Tolumonas auensis DSM 9187: one gene and its partner. The protein of the gene in region 2 binds, or shares a complex with, the protein of the main gene of each other region. Links are inferred from orthologs where the notes say so. Each region holds a gene or a part of one and is shown on either strand. Other genes may lie near its edges.

Evidence for each region.
Region 1: the proteins of parC (region 2) and mukB are in contact, whole or in part, in a crystal structure (PDB 4MN4), measured with the Escherichia coli proteins. The link is inferred for Tolumonas auensis DSM 9187 from one-to-one orthologs.

What each region holds. Positions count from the first base shown.
Region 1 is NC_012691.1:1,610,701-1,621,463, reverse strand. Bases 3,130-8,172 are described here. They hold mukB (chromosome partition protein MukB), read right to left. Parts: upstream 7,773-8,172; coding sequence 3,330-7,772; downstream 3,130-3,329. Other genes in these bases: mukE (chromosome partition protein MukE), read right to left, coding at 7,769-8,172. In the rest of the region: TOLA_RS07475 (hypothetical protein), read right to left, coding at 29-952; TOLA_RS16890 (thioredoxin domain-containing protein), read left to right, coding at 1,397-1,753; TOLA_RS07465 (ISAs1 family transposase), read left to right, coding at 1,892-3,028; more of mukE, read right to left, coding at 8,173-8,491; chromosome partition protein MukF, read right to left, coding at 8,472-9,809; TOLA_RS07445 (methyltransferase domain-containing protein), read right to left, coding at 9,826-10,593; envelope biogenesis factor ElyC, read left to right, coding at 10,688-10,763. UniProt on the Escherichia coli protein: Plays a central role in chromosome condensation, segregation and cell cycle progression. Functions as a homodimer, which is essential for chromosome partition. Involved in negative DNA supercoiling in vivo, and by this means organizes and compacts chromosomes.
Region 2 is NC_012691.1:517,162-525,866, forward strand. The notes cover bases 2,216-5,200. They hold parC (DNA topoisomerase IV subunit A), read left to right. Parts: upstream 2,216-2,560; coding sequence 2,561-4,840; downstream 4,841-5,200. Other genes in these bases: TOLA_RS02400 (HI1450 family dsDNA-mimic protein), read right to left, coding at 2,216-2,405; TOLA_RS02410 (1-acylglycerol-3-phosphate O-acyltransferase), read left to right, coding at 4,853-5,200. Outside these bases: translational GTPase TypA, read left to right, coding at 1-999; TOLA_RS02395 (YihY family inner membrane protein), read left to right, coding at 1,098-2,006; more of TOLA_RS02400, read right to left, coding at 2,085-2,215; more of TOLA_RS02410, read left to right, coding at 5,201-5,575; TOLA_RS02415 (DedA family protein), read left to right, coding at 5,675-6,340; TOLA_RS02420 (3-phenylpropionate MFS transporter), read left to right, coding at 6,579-7,730; TOLA_RS02425 (AEC family transporter), read left to right, coding at 7,738-8,658. UniProt on the Escherichia coli protein: Topoisomerase IV is essential for chromosome segregation; it is the principal protein responsible for decatenating newly replicated chromosomes. It relaxes supercoiled DNA.

The DNA of each region.
Region 1 (10,763 bases), 1.1 Mb from region 2 along the record:
GATAAAGCCACTATAGCAAATTAAAAATCTATAATTCATGAACCCATTTTTTTGCATATACCATGACTTGCTGCGGTATTTTTCGCTGATTTTCGATTAAAAACTGCAGGTTGATTTGCTGTTTCCGGGACAGAGTTGACACCGGCCATTTTTCATCCGGCTCCAGTGCCCGACCTAATAATCGTAGATAATCAGGCCAGTTTTCAGGTAAATACAAGGAAAGTGGTCTTTGCAACCGCTCAGCAAACTCTGCCGATTTTCTGAGGCTATCCGGGGAAAGATCAGCAAACTGACTCCAGTGAATATCATCCGTCAGAGCACGGAGCAGATGTTCCGCCATCATCGTATCTTTTAATGGTGCGTGCAGCAGCAAGGTATCCGGAGGCAACATCATACTGACAAATGCATCCCGGTTATCAACCGTGATCACATGCCGGGGCGGCGTATTTTTCCAGAGGATCTTTTTAATATCCGGGATAACCCGTTCCGGTATGACCACCTCTCCCCACACACTGAATAACGTACTGACATCAATCAGCTCGCCGGATTGCATAAAAATACTGCAAGGCAGATTACAGCGTAATAACAGGTAACTATCCCGATGTAATGTTATCTCGTGCTCACGCATCTGTTCTTCAGAAATCCTGCGATCCTGATTCAGCAGGAAAGAGAGAATGCGGCTATTACATTTCTCCGGTAACTGGATATCCAGCTGATGCAGCAATGACTCCAGTGAAGAGTCACCATGCGCCACCAGATGCTGCCGGAAATACTGTTCTCCTTCAGCCGTCAGCTGATAAACCCCCTCGCCCTGAGCTGTCACCCAGCCATGTTGCAGCCAAAGATTCAGCTGGATGATCGCCCACCGCTTGTGCACCCGGATTTGTCGTTTACTCAGCAAACGTTCCATCAAAGTGGCAGAGGCGGTATTCAGGGGTTCGGTTTTGCTCATCATCTGTCTACAACACGCTTTCTGTCTGTTATTCAGAGTGTTGCACAGTTTGTGGCACACCTCCACTTCCCGCTCCAGAAATTCAGAGTCACTGGTTCAATCAATAGCCCGGCTGACATAACTCAACTCACTAAAAACTGACTTCGATCAAAAGCCTAGATTGAAACCCGTTCTGGATGAGACTAGGATGAAATACATCTGTCTTATCTGACAGGAATAAGCCCAGATCGCATTTGTGTGGTCCTGCGGTAGCTTTGCCTGACCAGAAATGGAATATGGAAAAATTCCGTATAACCACGCCAGAGTCATATAAATTACGAAATGATTATTGATAAGACATTGTTAAATGGTTACTGCAAATTCCGTTTCCACACTGAATTCTAAACTTGAAATAGAGCTGTTTTGAACTCATGTTGTAACTACACTCCTCGCTGAGATTTCATCATGACTGACTCATTTATTCAGATTGTTTGTCCTAGTTGCAGTGCAATTAATAGAGTGCCAAGTTTAAAACTCAATGATCACCCGTTATGCGGTAAATGTAAGAAAGGATTGCTTTCTGCTTATCCAATCATGGCTAATGATCAAAACTTCAGCCGTTTTATTGAAAAAAATGATTTACCCGTGGTAGTCGATTTCTGGGCATCTTGGTGTGGCCCTTGCCAGCAATTCGCACCTGTATTTAGTCAAGTATCCGATGAAATGGCGGCTCAAGCGTGCTTTGTTAAATTAGACACTGAAAATAATCAAATTACAGCAAGCCGCTATCAGGGCGAAAGCATGAAAGCCCTTGCTGCGTAAGGCTTTGCGAGCAGGTCATTTTTTGAAATCTAACCTTATTTTTAGCTGAATTTATTCTTTATTAAAACTATTTTTTCGATCGATTTGACGATCCTCTCTACCTGTGATCTTATCCTTTCTTTTGCAGGATAATTCACCATGAACGGACTCAGCCTCTTGGACCATATCTCTATTATTCACGACCACCGCCAATCCTGGAAAATCAGTTATAGCCTGACGGATATTTTATTCCTGACGGTCACCGCTGTGATTGGTGGCGCAGAAGGCTGGGAAGAAATAGAGGATTTTGGCGAAGACCATCTGGACTGGTTGCGGTTGTACGGTGATTTTGAAAATGGTATTCCCTCGCACCATACGATAGCCCGTGTCATGGGCATGTTATCCGGAAAACAGCTGCAGAAATTATTCATCACGTGGATGCAGGACTGTCACACCTTAACAGAAGGTTCTGTCGTTGCGATTGATGGCAAATCGCTACGCGGTACCTACGACAAGTCAAAACGCGATAATGTGATCCATATGGTCAGTGCCTTCAGTGCCGAAAATCAGGTGGTGTTGGGCCAATTAAAAACCGCGACAAAATCCAATGAAATCACCGCCATTCCTGAATTACTTCAATTACTTGAGCTGAAAGGATGCATCGTGACACTGGATGCGATGGGATGTCAGCGAAAAATTGCTCAGGAAATTATCAGGAAGAAAGCCGACTACTTATTGGCAGTGAAAGGCAATCAGGGCAAGCTGGCTGATGCGTTTGATAACTGGTATTCGCCTGCGATGTGGACAGGTGAAAAATACGAAAGCTACAGCACACAGGAAAAAGGACATGGCCGTCAGGAAACCCGTTTAAGCATCGTCAGCCATGATTTAACGCCATTAGGTGACCTCGCGTATGATTGGCCGGAACTGAAAACCATCGGTATTGTTGCCACGATACGGCAGGAGAATGGTGAAGCCTTTGACCCGAAAAACTTTGTGTTGCGGTATTACATCAGTTCTGCAGAACTGTCAGCGAAAGCATTGCTGGAATCCACCCGGGCTCATTGGTCCATAGAGTCGCAACTGCATTGGCGTCTGGATGTGGCGTTCCGTGAAGATGAATGCCAAATCACCCGGGGCGAAGCGGGCGAGAATCTGGCGGTATGCCGTCATATTGCGATCAATTTACTGACAGCGGACAAGAGTTTTAAAGCGGGTATAAAACGGAAACAAAAACGGGCCGGAAGGAATAATGAGTACCTCTCGCAACTCCTTGCAGGCTGCGGTGCTTCATGATTTTGCCCTGAAGCCGCTATCAAATTCGTTCGATTCCAACGCTAATGATATTTCATCATGGTAAAGAAATTGCTCGACTATCGGGCGCTTTGCCTAAAGCCCAGTTTAAACAATGGTTACAGCAAAACTTATCAGCCTGAATTGAGTTTGATAAACAACCATTTACCAAAAATTTAAACCCGTTCACTTAGTTCAGGACTTCACCCACTTTTTCGGACACGCATTGATAAATAATTCGTTATTCGGATTAGCGCAGATTCATAATCAAAAACAAAGGCAGCCGAAGCTGCCTTTAAATTTGTTATGCGGCTTCAGTATTGCCACCAAAACCACGCAAACCAACCACATGCACATGTTCCTGCTTACCATGTACCTTACGGATCAATTTATACGTAGTGCCTTTTTCCGGACTGATATTTTCCGGTGCTGCAATCAGCAACTGCATATCCTGCCGTTCGCACAGTTCGAACAGCGTCGCGATCGATTTGGCATCCAGACGCGCCGCTTCATCAAGGAACAACAAGCGGCACGGTTCCAGTTCACTGCTGCGCAGACGGCGGTTTTCATCTTCCCAGCTCTGCAGCACCATCAGCAGAATCGCCTGACCAGTACCGATAGCCTCGCCGGTAGACAATGCCCCACTCTCGGCACGCAGCCAGCCATCAACACCACGCAATACCTCAATTTCGAGTTCGAGGTAGTTGCGGTAATCAAGTAACGCCTCGCCTAATACCTGGAAGCTGCGATCACCCTGATCGATATGCGGATTCAGACGCTGGAACAGTTTGGCCATTGCTTCAGAAAAGGTCAGCTCATTGCTGGCGAACAGATCCTGATGCTGCTGCGCATGTTCACCCAGTGTCTGGAGCATACGGGCATACGCTTCACGCACATTCACATTGAGACGGACACCGCGCACCTGACCAAAGGTAATGTTCTGCAATCCCTGGTTCATGACACGGATACGGTTCTGTTCACGACGGATGATATTGGTGATCTTCGCTGCCACTTCATGTGATGACAGAGACAAATGCGTTTCACGTTGTTTCAGCTCATCCGCCAGACGCGCCAGTTCAATTTCCATCTCTTCAATCGCATCAATCGGATCATCAGAACGGATAATGTCATGACGGATACGATCTTTAAGATAACGATAAATCTGAATATAGAACTGCACTTTCTGCTCGGTCTGACGATTACCTTCAGACAACCGTAAGGTGTCACGCAGAGAGTCATCACCGGCTACAGCCAGACGCAAAGCCCCCAGAGACTTATCGGACATAGAACGCAGCTCTTCGGCATCCAGATAGGCTAACTCCCGGCGATTAAGCTGTTTCTCAACACTATTAGTGCGTGCCAGTGTCAGAACACGGCTCCAGGTCTTCTTGTGCTCGAGTAACAAATGACGGGCAGCCCGGTACTCTTTATTCTCGGCAGTAAAGCGCTGATTCAGGCTGTCAATATCCCGTCGGCAGATCTGATATTGCGTTTCAGCCTGCGTACGGCGGCTGCGGGTGCGAACCAACTGATCTTCCAGATCACGCTTTTTACTTCTTGCCTGATCTTCCATATCCGCCGCAATCTGCAGACCCATTTGCTGCAGTTCACGTTCGAATTCCTGCAGCGTCTGTGTTTTTGCCTGCAAGCTGGAATTCAGCGCGGTCTGCACCTGGATCGCGTCCTGATACCGCTGAACGATCTGTTTCAGCTGTTCTGTCAGTTGACGACGTAATTGTTCTGCGTCGGCCAGTTTCTGTTTCAGACGTTCGCTGATCTCGGAGGTCTGTCCCAGCAGGCTTTCCGCATCGTGATAGGCAAAATAAGTGCGACGGGCAAAGAGTTCATCCAGTGCAAATGCCTGACGACGAACATCAGTTAGCTGCTGTTCTGCAGCGAAGCCTGCCTGCTGCAATTCATCATATGCCGCCGGATCTTCACGTAGTGCATCCAGCATCGTTTCCAGTTGCCGGCACGCTTTATCATGCTTATCCAGGAACTGTTGTGCCTGATGACAGGATTCAGATTCTGCCTCAGCCTGCACCAACCGCTCATTCAATGACGTATCAAACAACAGACTGAACTGAGACTGCAGACGGGCAACCAATTGCTGTTGCTGCTGTAATGCGGTCAGACGCTGGCGATATTGATGTTCATTCTGCTGCTGTTGCTGCAGATTATTCTCTGCCTGACGAATTTCAGTTTGTAAAACAGCCAGTGCCGCTTCCGGATCAGCCTCAAAAGCCACATGCAGGTGTTCGGTCATGAACTGGCTTAAATGGTGATACAGGCGATTCTGCTTCTGCTGCTCGAAAGCAGATTTGGCATAAGCTTCAACTATTTCATCACGCTGCGCAGATAGCAGCTCAATGCGTTGCTCCCGTGCAGCACGACCGAATACCGGTACTTCCGGATGACGGGAATAGCGGACCTCACGCTGACTGGTACGCACCAGAACCGCTTTATCAAATTCGCTGGCATCATGCAGGTTTTCATCAAATGAATCAGGGTTACCCTGGATCAGATAGATATCTTCCGGCAAATCACTCAGTGTATTGAGATGCGTGATCGCCCCTTCCAGATCCACCACGACGATGGCACTGCGGGCAGGACCAAATAACGCGGAATAGTACGGCGCATCTTCAAGAGAAATATCGTCATAAACATCGGTCAGCAATACACCGCCCAGTTGTTCACAGATACGCACCATCTGCGGATCTTCGTTACCGGCAAATTGCTGCAGGTTACGGAGTTGCTGCTCCAAGGATTCTTTCTGCTGCTGTAACTGGCGTTTTTCCTGTTCCAGGCCACGTTCCTGTTCCAGTGTACGCTGCAGTAACTGACTAATGGCGACCGGAGAATCCAGCGTCTCGCCAGTCATTTCCTGCAGTTTTTCCAGCTTTTCATGGGCCACCAGCCAGGCGGGTGCTTTTTTGCGCAGTTGTTCGATCTGCTGGCGGGTTGCATCCAGCTGATGATGAACGCGGATGCGATCCTGCTGATCACGCTCCAACTGCTGCTGCAGATCATCCTGTTGTTCTGTCAATGCAGCCGCTAGCTCACCAAGCTGCTCGTTATCAGTCAGGTCATATTTAGTGCCCTGGCTTTCCAGCTGGCGTAACAGTTGTTCCTGAATGGCAATCAGCGCATTTTGCTGTTCCAGATCGCGACGGATATCCTGCAGAGCCCGTTCCGCCTGCTGACGACGAGCCAGCGCAGCCCGATAGCTCCGGGCCTGTTCAATCACGCTCTGAGCCTGTTCCCATGCCTGCTCACGGGAAACAGGTCCGGTGATTTGCTGTAAGGCAATAAACGCTTTTTCATACTGATCTGCCGCTGCTTTCGCCAGTCGCAACCGTTGCTGCAATGACAATACCTGATCAGTAGCCTGTTGTTCCTGATCACGCAGTGTCTGTTGGAAACCAACAACATTGTCAGGAGTCAGATCTGGCAGGTCACACAGCTTTTGTGCCTGTTCCAGCGCGTTGACTGCCTGACGGTACTGGATCGCCCGGGTTTGCTGTACATCCAGAGCCTGCTGGTAATCAGCCAACTGGCTTTTCAGGCTGTCAGCTTCATCTTCGCTTTGCCCTTTACGGATTTCCAGCTCGGTTTTTTCTTCAGCGAGTTCTGTCGTAATGGCTGATTGTTCTTCGGCCTTCAGAGTCAGATCTTCAACATCTTCGCGGTACTGAACAATTTTATTCGTCAGTCCGGTTGCCGCCATGACCTTAGCAAGGTGCTCGGCTGCTAGCTCCAAATCTTCCGTCAGATGTTTTTCACGCGCAGTCATCTGCTCAGCTTCTTCGGCAAGATAAATGGCACGCTGCCGTTCTTCACGGATCAGACGTTGCTTATCCTGCAGTTGCTTACGGCCATGCAGCGCCAGTTCTGACAGACGGTTTTTCTCGCTCTGATTACGCACATAGTCGGCAGCCACATAGTTTGTGGTTTCGGTGATCAGATGGCGGAATAAATCACGCTGAGCCTGTGTTTCTTTAATCGCATCCAATGTACGGCGATTTTCATGAATCGCAGCTTCCATATCCTGGAATGCCTTACGCACACCGGAGTTTTCCGGCAGCAGGTATTCACGCAATGAACGACTGATAGATGATGAGATACCACCATACAGTGATGCTTCGATCAGTCGGTAGAATCTGGAGCGATCACGCTGATCACGCAGCTTCTTCGCTGTGACGCCGTACTCAAACATCACGTTGTGATAATCGGTCACCGAATTGAACTTAACAAAACGGATAGCGCCCAGTTCAGCTGCCTGTTTACGCAATTCATTGAACGGACGTACTTTTGCCTTGTCGCCATCCAGCTTTTCCAGCAGGAAATCGGTTGGTTGCAACGAATCAGGTACATCCAGCATGCAGAATGGTGTGATATTTACTTTGTTATCACGGTTAGCGACCTGTTCTAAATGCACGCCGAACCACAGACGTTGCCCTTTCGAGTTACGGACATCGATCATCGAATAGCAATGACCACGCTGCAATTTGCCATATAAGCCGCGATCACGACTGGCAGAGGAACTTCCCGCTTCAGTGGTATTACGGAAATGCAGCAGGGTCTGATCAGGAATCAATGCCGTAATCAGCGCGGCCATACTGGTTGATTTACCGGCCCCGTTACCGCCGGACAATGTCGTCACCATCTGATCCAGCTCAAAGGTACGGGCAAAAAAGCCATTCCAGTTGATCATGGTGAAAGAGAGAAACTTACCGCGCGTGATCATATATCCAGCCCCAATTGCTCTTCGTCTTCTTCTGCTTCATCCAGTGAATCCCATACGGTTTCACGGGTTGGTAATTCATCATCATGTAAAATTGCTTCACCTTCACGGATCATGCGCAGTTGTACTGCCCGCGGATCTTCATCGGTGCGAACATCAGCCGCAAAACGGAAGACCGCTTCATTAACCCGGAATTTGTCGCCGGTACCCAGTGCTGTCACCATTCCCAGACGACGCAGGCGGCGCATAGAGGTACGAATCCGTTCCTGTAATTTTTTCTTATCTAAATCGGTACCACCACTACGCTGGTTTACCATACGCAGCAACTGACGTTCATCCGCCAGTGACACGATCTCTTCCTGCAGATCCTGCAGTGAGAATATGCCCTCATTAGCCAGTCGTTCCGGGCTCAGATAGAGATAGCAGAGTACTTTACCCACCAGCATATCGAGTTCTGATAATACGGAAGTACTGATTTCAGAGGTCGAGCGTGGTCGCAGATAGAAGAAGCCTTCAGGTGCCTTGATTAATTCAACCTGATAGCGATTGTAAAAAGTCTCAAGCTCATCGTGGTAATCCAGCAGATAGGAATGACTATCCAGATCATCAGCACTGATATGCTTGCCACTACGTAAAGCAGTATCCAGTTTAGGAAATAATGGGTTAGCGATTGCCTGCGCCAGACGCAGAGCAATAGGAAGTTCAGTATTGATCAATGACATGAGCCTGCACCTTGGCGCCTGAATTGTTAATAGGTTTCCACTTAGGATGACGTACTCCGCCCAGTTCAGCGGCTGAGTAACCAAGACGTACCGCCTGATCCACCAGCATACGTGCAACATCAAAATGCTGATATTCAGGATATTGCTGCAGATAATCCTTCAGGATGTCTGCCATATCGAGCGGTTTCCCATGTACCTGGAAATCAGAAAGATAAACGCCGATGTGGTCTGAAAGTTTTTCATCCAGTACCTGAATTTCCTGAAACTCCAGCATGGCAGGTAAATCACCGGTGATCTCATCGTTATGCAGCACCAGCGTTTCGTCCCGCAATTCCAGCAGACGATTTTCCTGTGCCACCAGCAGCAACCAGTTGTGGTTATCAAAATCACGGATAGATTCACGAAGGCGCTGGCTGAATACGCGGTTTTTATCCATATCAATCGCATTACGGATAAATTTATGCACATGCCGGTCGTAACGAGCCCAAAGCTCAATACATTGCTGACCCCAGCTGAGAATGGCATCAATACGACTCTGCAGATCAAACGTCAGCTGTTCCACCAGCACGGATGAAATAGCCTGAGCACGGGAGGTTTCCTGAATGTTCAGCAGACCGGATTGTAACTTATGCCCGGCGGCATCCAGTGTATCCTGCAGCTCACGTAAGGTTTGCCCGGTCTCCCGCAGCAATTTCTCACAGTTGTGAATAGCCTGCGTCCAGTTCTGATTTAAAAGATCAGCAATATCGGCTTTTACCTGATTTTGTTGATCATCCATAGCCCTTTGAGTCAGATCGATACGGCTCAGGATCTCTTCAACGGAATATTTCAGACGTGGATAGACTTCGGTATCCCAGGCAGATTCGTCAGTAGCATGCAGCGCTGCGGCATAAGCTTTATCCAGCTCTCCGGCAACCTGTTCCAGCAGCAGTGATAGCTTCACACTGTTGACCTGTTGCTGATCAAGATAAAACTCAATAATGCCGATAGCGAGCCGGGTCAGACGGTATACACTTTCGCCCGCTACCGGATCGGTATTAAAGCGAGAGAGTAGTCGTTGCCGGACCAGTTCATTGATCGCGTTATTAGCACGTACTGTCAGAGTCTCATCCATCAGACCATATAACTGACTTACATAACTAAATGCATCGTGTAGTGTCGCTTCGCTTAATTCCTGCGTTTGCTCATCCCGTGCCATTGAGGAAATAGCGATCAAAAACGCCAGTCGTTCATTACCAAGATGAAGTTCCAGCTGTTCCTGTTTCACCCAACCCACCAGTTCCGGCAGGCTGCGCTCAGGCCTAAGTTGTTGGTTCATTATAGTCTCTTATCAATCACGGCTTACTGGCCAGCAGGTGCATGTAACGCCCAAGATGGACAAACGGTTCCTGCTGACAATAACGTAATTCCATTTCCAGTAAATCGGAAAACTTTTTGTGCTGATCTTCTTTGTGACGCATGTAATCGTGGATCACCCGTACACCGCTGCGGCACAGCAGCGGCATTCCCCACTCCTCCAGCCATTTATAGACATCTGCCGGTGCTTGCGGGTTAGTCGGTGTCAGCTTCTGCTGGCGTTTTTTTACCAGACCAGCACGGATATAGTCAAAATTGCCGACCACCAGACTCTGAAACAGTAACGCATCGCGGTTATAAAACAATAATGAAAACAGCCCGCCCGGTTTCAGATAGTTCAGCAATCCTGCCAGCGTTTGCTTTGGTTCCGCCAGCCATTCAACGACAGCATGGCACAACACAAGATCGAAACTACCATGCACATGAACAGGCAGATCCTGTATTGAGCAATGTACCAGTCTGATACGGTCCGTCAGTTTCTTTTCCGCGATTTGCTCTTTCGCCAGTGCCAGCATATCGGCTGAAAGATCACATAATGTGACATCGTGCCCCAATGCGGCCAGTTTCTGGGCAAAAAACCCAAAACCACCACCGGCATCCAGAATCCTCAGTGGCCGATCACCAAGTTGTGCCAGTCCCTGCTCCAGATCACGCCAGACAACAGCTGTACGTATTTTCCCTTTGCTGGTGGCATAAATGTTCTGTGCAAATTTTTCTGACAGCCCGTCAAATGAGTGATCCGACATATACGAATGTTCTGCTGTAACTAATAAAAAAGGCCGCTATTCTGTCACAAGCAGTGAAAACGGGGAATTTTGATCGTCAAATCGGGATGAATATATGATTTTTATGCTTAAAAAATGGCTCGGACTATTTCTGATGCCGCTGCCATTTTGCGCTTTGCTACTGTGTACCG
Region 2 (8,705 bases):
ACTGGTCTGGGTGAGCTGAAAATCTCCGATACCATCTGCTCTAACTCTTGTGTAGAAGCACTGCCACCACTGTCTGTGGATGAGCCGACTGTGACCATGACTTTCCAGGTAAACACTTCTCCGTTTGCTGGTAAAGAAGGTAAGTATGTGACTTCCCGTAATATTCTGGAACGTCTGCAGAATGAGTTGCGTCACAACGTGGCACTGCGTGTTGAAGAAACCGAAGATCCGGATAAATTCCGTGTATCAGGCCGTGGTGAACTGCACTTAGGTATTCTGATCGAAAACATGCGTCGTGAAGGCTTCGAGCTGGCGGTATCCCGTCCTGAAGTTATCATGCGTGTGATCGACGGCGTTAAAATGGAACCAATGGAAACACTGACTGTTGATATTGAAGAACAGAATCAGGGTTCCGTCATGGAGAAGCTGGGTGAGCGTAAAGCTGAACTGCGTAACATGGTTCCGGATGGTAAAGGTCGTGTACGTCTGGATTATATGATCCCGGCACGTGGCCTGATCGGTTTCCAGACCGAGTTCATGACGCTGACTTCCGGTACTGGTCTGCTGTACCATACTTTCGAAGAGTACGGTGAGTTCAAAGGTGGTGCTATCGGTCAGCGTCAGAACGGTGTTCTGATTTCTAACGCGACTGGTAAAGCACTGGGCTTTGCTCTGTTCAACCTGCAGGAACGTGGCCGTCTGTTCATTGAACATGCGACCGAAGTTTATGAAGGTCAGATCATTGGTATCCACAGCCGTTCTAACGATCTGACAGTAAACTGTCTGAAAGGTAAGCAGCTGACCAACATGCGTGCATCCGGTACTGACGAAGCAATCGTTCTGACAACGCCGATCAAGATGACGCTGGAACAGGCGATGGAATTCATCGACGATGACGAACTGGTGGAAGTAACGCCACTGAACATCCGTGTCCGTAAGAAACTGCTGACCGAGATGGATCGTAAACGTGCTAACCGTGGTAGTGGTAAAGAAGAGTAATTCTTACCATCTCCATTGTTATCAGGAAGAGCCTCGCATTTGCGGGGCTTTTTTTTAGCTGTATGCTAACGATGTCATGAAATGAAAAGAAGGTGAAGATGACACAGGATCCGCGCAGATTACTGGCGTTGCGTAACCAGCGCTGGGCGAAGAGTCGCTTGTTTTGTCTGCGCTCACGCCGTTTTTCTGCTTTTTTCTGGCGGCGGGTCTGGCACGACCGTTTGCCGGTGCTGGCCGGTCATCTGGCGTATGTTTCGCTGCTGTCGATTGTACCGTTGCTGGCCGTGGTGTTTTCGGTGCTGTCATGGTTGCCGCGTTTTTCCTATTTCCGCCGTCAGTTTGAACTGTTTATGTTCAGCAACTTTGTGCCGGAAACAGAGATAGCGTTTCGCTATCATTTCTCGTTGTTTGTTAAAAATGCCTCCAAGACCACTTCCATCGGTCTGTTAATGCTGGTGCTGCTGGCTTTGTTACTGATTGCCGCGATTGATGAAAACATGAATCATATCTGGCGTTGTCGTGGTCAGCGTAAATGGCTGAAAACTATCACTATGTACAGTATTGTGCTGGGTGTTGTCCCCTTGCTGGTTGGCGGTAGTCTGCTGCTTTCTTCGCAGATACAGGGATGGGCATTGTGGCATTACGAGCTGGTATCCTCACTGGGTGGTGGCCTGCTGGAATTACTGCCTTATCTGTTATCGCTGGGCGGGATTCTGCTGTTATACAAAGTGGTGCCCAATATTTATGTGCGCTGGCAACACGCATTGCTGGGAGCAACACTGGCGGCACTGCTGTTTGAAGTCGCTAAAGAGGGTTTTGGCTATTACATTGCCCATTTCGGTACGTATAAATCCATTTACGGTGCGCTGGCGGGCATTCCGATCCTGATGATCTGGCTGTATATGAGCTGGCTGGTGGTGTTACTGGGAGCCGAATTTACGGCCACACTGGGTGAATGGCAGTTAAACCGGACATTGCGGGGCCGTAAACCCCGTCTTCCCGGCTGATTTGCCTGCAGTCAGTGCTATGAACCCGGCATAACGGCGACGCGACCCCTTTACGCCGGGTTCTGTATCAAAAGAGGCTTATTCTGGTTGCCACAGAATATGACATTCCTGACTTTCCGGATCCCGGCTGATCAGCATGCGGGCAAACAGATAATTCAATTCATCGTCTGAATTGAGCAGGCCAACACGCACTTCCAGCCACTCTTCCGGACGGACTTCTGCCTGGATTTCTTCTTCCCAGTCTGCTTCCGGCTCACAATCACCTAAACCGCCGTGTTCCGGGAATTCCTGGTTGAAGCGGGCAATGGTGGCTTCATCCAGATTATCAGCAGCCAGCTCCAGAAAAAGCTCATAGGCCTGATCGATTAATTCATCGGTATTCGTATGCTTATCTGTCATTTCGGATCCTCGTTTTTATTGCCACTATTACAGCACGATCGCAGGCGGGTAGCGAGAGCCGGTCGCGGTCCGTGACTGCAAATATCGCGCTGCAAAGCAGTGATTATGATAGGCTAGTGACCAGTAATCAGAGAGATACCAAGAGAATAATTAACATGAGTGATGCTGAACTGAGTCTGGAAGGTGTCGAGCGCCAGCCGCTGCGTACCTTCACTGAGCAGGCTTATCTCAACTACTCCATGTACGTGATCATGGATCGCGCTTTACCGCATATTGCCGACGGTCTGAAACCTGTCCAGCGACGTATCGTGTATGCCATGAGCGAACTGGGCTTATCGGCGCTGTCGAAGCATAAAAAATCCGCACGTACTGTCGGTGATGTACTCGGTAAATATCACCCGCACGGCGATTCAGCCTGTTATGAGGCGATGGTGTTAATGGCACAGCCGTTCTCTTACCGTTACCCGCTGGTAGATGGGCAGGGGAACTGGGGGGCACCGGATGATCCGAAGTCCTTCGCGGCCATGCGTTATACCGAAGCTCGTTTGTCACGCTTTTCTGAGTTGTTGCTGAGTGAGCTGGAGCAGGGCACGGTTGAATGGCAGCCGAACTTCGATGGCACCATGCAAGAGCCGCAGATCCTGCCGGCGCGGTTACCGCATATCCTGTTAAACGGGATCACCGGGATCGCGGTGGGTATGGCGACGGATATTCCGCCGCATAACGTACGCGAAGTGGCTCAGGCTTGTATCACTCTGCTTGAGCGTCCTGATGCGACGATATCTGATTTGCTGGAGCATGTGCAGGGGCCGGATTACCCGACCAAAGCCGAGATCATCACGCCACGTTCAGAAATCCGTAAAATCTATGAATCCGGTAAAGGCTCGATCAAGGCGCGTGCGGTTTATCACATGGAAGATGGTGATATTGTCATTACTGCGCTGCCGCATCAGGCATCCGGTGCCAAGATCATCGAACAGATTGCCAACCAGATGCAGGCCAAGAAATTGCCGATGGTGAGTGATCTGCGTGATGAATCGGACCATGAAAATCCAACCCGGCTGGTGATTATACCGCGTTCCAACCGCATTGATGTTGAGCAACTGATGCAGCATCTGTTTGCCAGCACCGATTTGGAGAAGAGTTACCGCGTTAACCTGAATATGCTGGGGATGGATCACCGGCCACAGGTGAAAAATCTGCTGACCATTCTGACTGAATGGCTCGCTTTCCGTCGTGAAACGGTGCGTCGCCGTTTGCAGTTCCGGCTGGATAAAGTGTTGAACCGTTTACACATTCTGGATGGTTTGTTGATCGCTTATCTCAATATTGATGAAGTGATTGCCATCATCCGGAATGAAGATGAGCCGAAAAAGGAACTGATGCGCCGGTTTGGTCTGTCAGAAATCCAGGCTGACGCAATACTCGATCTGAAACTGCGGCATCTGGCCAAACTGGAAGAGTTCAAGATCCGTGGTGAGCAGGATGAACTGGCGAAAGAGCGTGATCAGTTAGAAGCGTTACTGGGTTCAGCGCGCAAACTCGGGAATCTGCTGAAAAAAGAAATTCAGGCCGATGCAGAGAAATACGGTGATGATCGCCGTTCGCCGCTGGTGGAGCGTCAGGAAGCGAAACAACTGACCGAGAAAGAGCTGACACCGAGTGAACTGGTTACCGTTGTCGTTTCAGAGATGGGCTGGGTTCGTGCGGCGAAAGGTCATGATGTTGATGTGCAGGGACTGAATTACAAGGCCGGTGATGGTTATCTGGTGAGTGCTCAGGGGCGCAGTAATCAGCAGACAGTATTTATGACCAACTTGGGGCGGACCTACTCGCTGGAAGCGCATACATTGCCTTCAGCCCGAGGTCAGGGGGAGCCGCTTACCGGTAAACTGAGTTTTACTGCCGGTGAACAGACCCGCTATGTGCTGCTGGGGAATGAGGATGAGCGTTATCTGATTTGCTCGGATGCCGGCTACGGATTCTTGTGTGAATATAATGATCTGATCAGTAAAAACAAAAACGGTAAGGCTTTGCTGACGCTGCCGGAAGGCGCGCAGGTTCTGCCACCACAACTGACCGCAAAGCAGGATGATGATGCATTATGTCTGGTGATCAGTAATGAAGGCCGCATGCTGCTGTTCCCGCTGAATACTTTGCCACAGTTAGGCAAGGGAAAAGGGAATAAACTGATTGGTATTCCGGCAGACAAAGTTGCCAGCCGGGAAGAATTTGTCACGCACGTTGCGGTTGTAAAGGCCGATCAGGCGGTGACCTTGTATGCCGGCAAACGTAAACTGACGTTAAAACCGGCTGATATGGTGTTATATCACGGTGAGCGTGGTCGCCGTGGCGCCAAATTACCGCGTGGTTTACAACGCGTGGATCGGGTTGAACCGGAGCAGAGTGCATCTGCTTCAGATAATGCAGTTTAAAAGGTTATTTCAATGCTGAAAGTATTACGTATTCTGGTATTAGCGGTGCTGGTACTGATCTGGTTTGTGATTGGATTAGTGATTTGTCTGGTTCGTCCGCGTCATCGCAATAATGTCTACCTGCTGGCTCGTATGCTGAACTGGGGCTGCTGGGTGTTCGGGGTTAAAGTCAGACGGGTGATTCCGGATGAATGCCGGCACATTGAGTCTGCGGTCTATGTGGGTAATCATCAGACCAATTATGACATCATGGTCATGACCGGTTGTGTGATGCCGGGTGTGGTTGCGGTCGGCAAGAAGAGTCTGGCGTGGGTACCGCTATTTGGTCAGCTGTTTTACCTGAGCGGTAATATTCTGATTGATCGGGCCCGTCGTAGCCGCGCGGTAGATACGATCCGTCAGGTCGTCGCTAAAATCAAGCAACGCCGGATCTCCGTCTGGATGTACCCTGAGGGTACCCGTTCCCAAGGTCGTGGCATGATCCCGTTTAAAACCGGCGCGTTCCATACCGCTATTCAGGCGGGTGTGCCGCTGGTACCGATCATCTGTTCCAGTTATGTCGGGCAAATTGATCTGAATCGCTGGGATAACGGTGAAATTCTGATTGAAATGCTGCCACCGGTGGATTCTCAGCAATGGAACCGGGCAACAGTGAAAGAGTGCAGTGATACTATCCGGGCGCTGATGGAAGCCAAACTGGCTGATCTGGATGCCCGCGTGAAAAAACCGCAATAACCCTTCAGTAAAACCGAGTAAAAATCTCTCATCGGGGCGATTGCCGCCCCGAATCGGATCGCTTAGACTCTGCACAACTTTTTGAGCGGGATCTCATTTATGGAATGGTTACATCTGATCGTCGATTTTGTGCTGCATATCGATGTGCATCTGCAAGAACTTTTCACTACCTATGGCATCTGGGTCTACGGCATTCTTTTTCTGATTATTTTCAGTGAGACCGGCTTTGTTGTGACGCCGTTCCTGCCAGGTGATTCTCTGCTGTTTGCGGCCGGGGCGCTGGTTGCTGCAACACAGGGCACACCGGAATCGATGGACATCCATGTCTTGGTGTTCTTACTCATCACCGCTGCGGTAACCGGTAATATCCTTAACTATGCGGTGGGGCATTTCTTTGGAGAGAAGTTGTTCCAGAACCCGAACTCCAAAATCTTCAGAAAAGATCAATTGGATAAAACCCATGCGTTTTTTGAAAAACACGGCGGTAAAACTATTATCATCACCCGTTTCATCCCGATCATCCGCACCTTTTCTCCGTTTGTCGCGGGAATGGGCGCAATGACCTACAAACGATTTATGGCGTTCAATCTGATCGGTGGTGCGTTATGGGTGATGTCATTTGCTTACGCCGGATTTGAATTCGGTCAGCAGGAGTTTGTGCGTAAAAACTTCACCCTGCTGATGATGGGTATCATCGTTGTGTCTCTGTTGCCTATGGTTATTCACGCAATCCGCGCTAAATTTGCGCCGCAGTCTAAAGCTTAAGCTATTCAGCACTGCTTCTGAAACGCCCGGCAGGTTTCCTTCGGGCGTTTTTTATTCCTCTGATATATGTTTTTTATTTGCGGTAATTCAGTTAAAAATGAGATTGAAACCGGTTTCTTTTGGTGTTCGTTCCCGGTAACTCTGTGAGCTGCCCTGCAAATATTCTGTAAACTCACCCTGACAAGATGACGGGCAATTTGTTAATCTCTTTGCCATTAATCTTTCCTTCAGTAGTTCCATGTCTCCTTATCCTTGGTTAGCGCTGAATTTGTCAGCCATCTATTTAGTTCTTGGTATCTTTTCGCCGTTCTGGGGCGTCTGGCTGGAATCAGTCGGTTTGCAGTCAGAACAGATTGGTCTGCTGCTGGGGATCGGATTCGCGATGCGGTTGTGCGGTAGTCTGGTGATCATGCGGCAGGCTAAACGTGCTGAGCGGCTTATTCCGATTGCCCGCTTGCTGGTTTGGGGCGGGTTGCTCAGTTTTGCTGGTTTTTATCTCTCATCGCAGTTCTGGGTTGTGCTGCTGTTCACGCTGTTGATCAATTTTGTTTATCCGACATTGTTACCGTTAAGTGATGCAGTGGCGGCCAGAATGGTCATTCAGGTAAATCTGGATTACGGTAATGTCCGTTTGTGGGGTTCCGCGGCGTTTATCGTCGGGGCAACCCTGATCGGATTTGTGATTGAACATCTCGGGCCGGCGTGGATCCTTCACTGTATTGTTCTGTGCTTACTGCTGGCCGGTTTTTGTATTCATGCACCGATGAGTCCGGCACCGCGTACGATCGGTGAAGAGAATGAAAGTCATGGCTATGGCATGTTACTGCGCAATAAAGCGTTCCTGAATTTTCTGGGTATCGAAGCGCTGATTTTTGGCAGCCATGCGGCTTATAACAGTTTCAGTGCGATCTACTGGCACTCGCAGGGATTTGCTGCTTCGACCATCAGTGTACTCTGGACCACCGGGGTGGTGTTTGAAATTATCATGTTTGCTGCCAGCCGTCGTTTACTGGCCAACTGGTCACCGGAACGGTTGCTTTGCTGGGCGGCTATCGGGGCGGTGATCCGCTGGGTAACGATTGGTACCACGCTTGACCTGTGGTTGCTGTTTCCGGCGCAGGCTCTGCATGCATTCACCTACACACTGGCTCATTTGGGTGCAATGCGGTATCTGGCCCAACGATTGCCGCGGGAAGCGATCATTTCCGGCCAGACGCTCTATTCGGCGATTGGCCAGTCATTGTCTCTGGCGCTGTTCACGGTATTGAGCGGGATCATGTACCGCCATATGCAGCAAGATGTTTTTCTGGTGATGGCAGTGATTGTTCTGCCCGCGTTTTATCTGATTTGGCGGGTACGGCATACGGCCGTTGCCTTGCCTGCACAGTGAGGCAAAGATGCAACCTGCTGACGTTAACCAACAGTTCCTGCTTTCTATCTGTATTATTTTGCTCGGTTATCTCGCCAAGCGAACCCGTTATCTGACCGAGAAAGAAGGCGAATCGATAGCCAAGCTGATATTCAATATCACGCTGCCGGCGCTGGTGATTAATGTCTTTTCTACCTTGCCACTGCAGCCGCAGTTAGCCTTACTACCGGTATTAGGCTTTGCGGCTAATGCCGTGCTCTGTATCTGTATTCTGTTTATATTCCGCAATCACCCGCGGAATATTCGCGGCATGATGGGGATGTCACTGGCGGGGGCGAATATCGGCTTGTTTGCTTATCCTCTGGTTGAGGCTATCTGGGGTAAACAGGGGCTGACCTATATGGCCATGTACGATCTGGGTAATTCGTATATGGTGTTTTTGGTCTGCTATACCGTCGGTGCTTATTTCTCGGGAGAAAAGCCCTTAAGCTGGCGTCAGTTGCTGCATTCGGTTGTGCGTTCCATACCGGTGATGGCCAGTCTGCTGGCGTTGTCGATTAATCTCTTAGGGATCCCGCTGCCGGATCTGGTCCTGGAAACGACAGGTGTCATCTCTAAGGCGAACATGCCGTTGAGTTTGCTTTTGCTGGGCATGTATCTCAATTTTTCCTTTCCGGCAGACCAGCGCAAACTGTTGCTGCAGGCGTTATGCAGCAAATATATTATTGGTGGTACCTTAGGCGGCCTGTTGTTCTGGCTGTTGCCTTATGATGCCTTATTCCGGCACTCCTTGTTGCTGGCGGGTGTATTACCATTGCCGACGATGGTGCTGACCTACGCGGTGGTTTTTGGTTATGACCGCCGGATGACCGGCGCCATGCTGAATGCTTCAGTGATTATCAGTATTTTATTAAGCTGGCTGGTGTTTCATTTTTCGACCCTGAGTTAGCTTCAGGGTACAATAGCGCAACAGGATGTATCAGCTGCATCCTAATT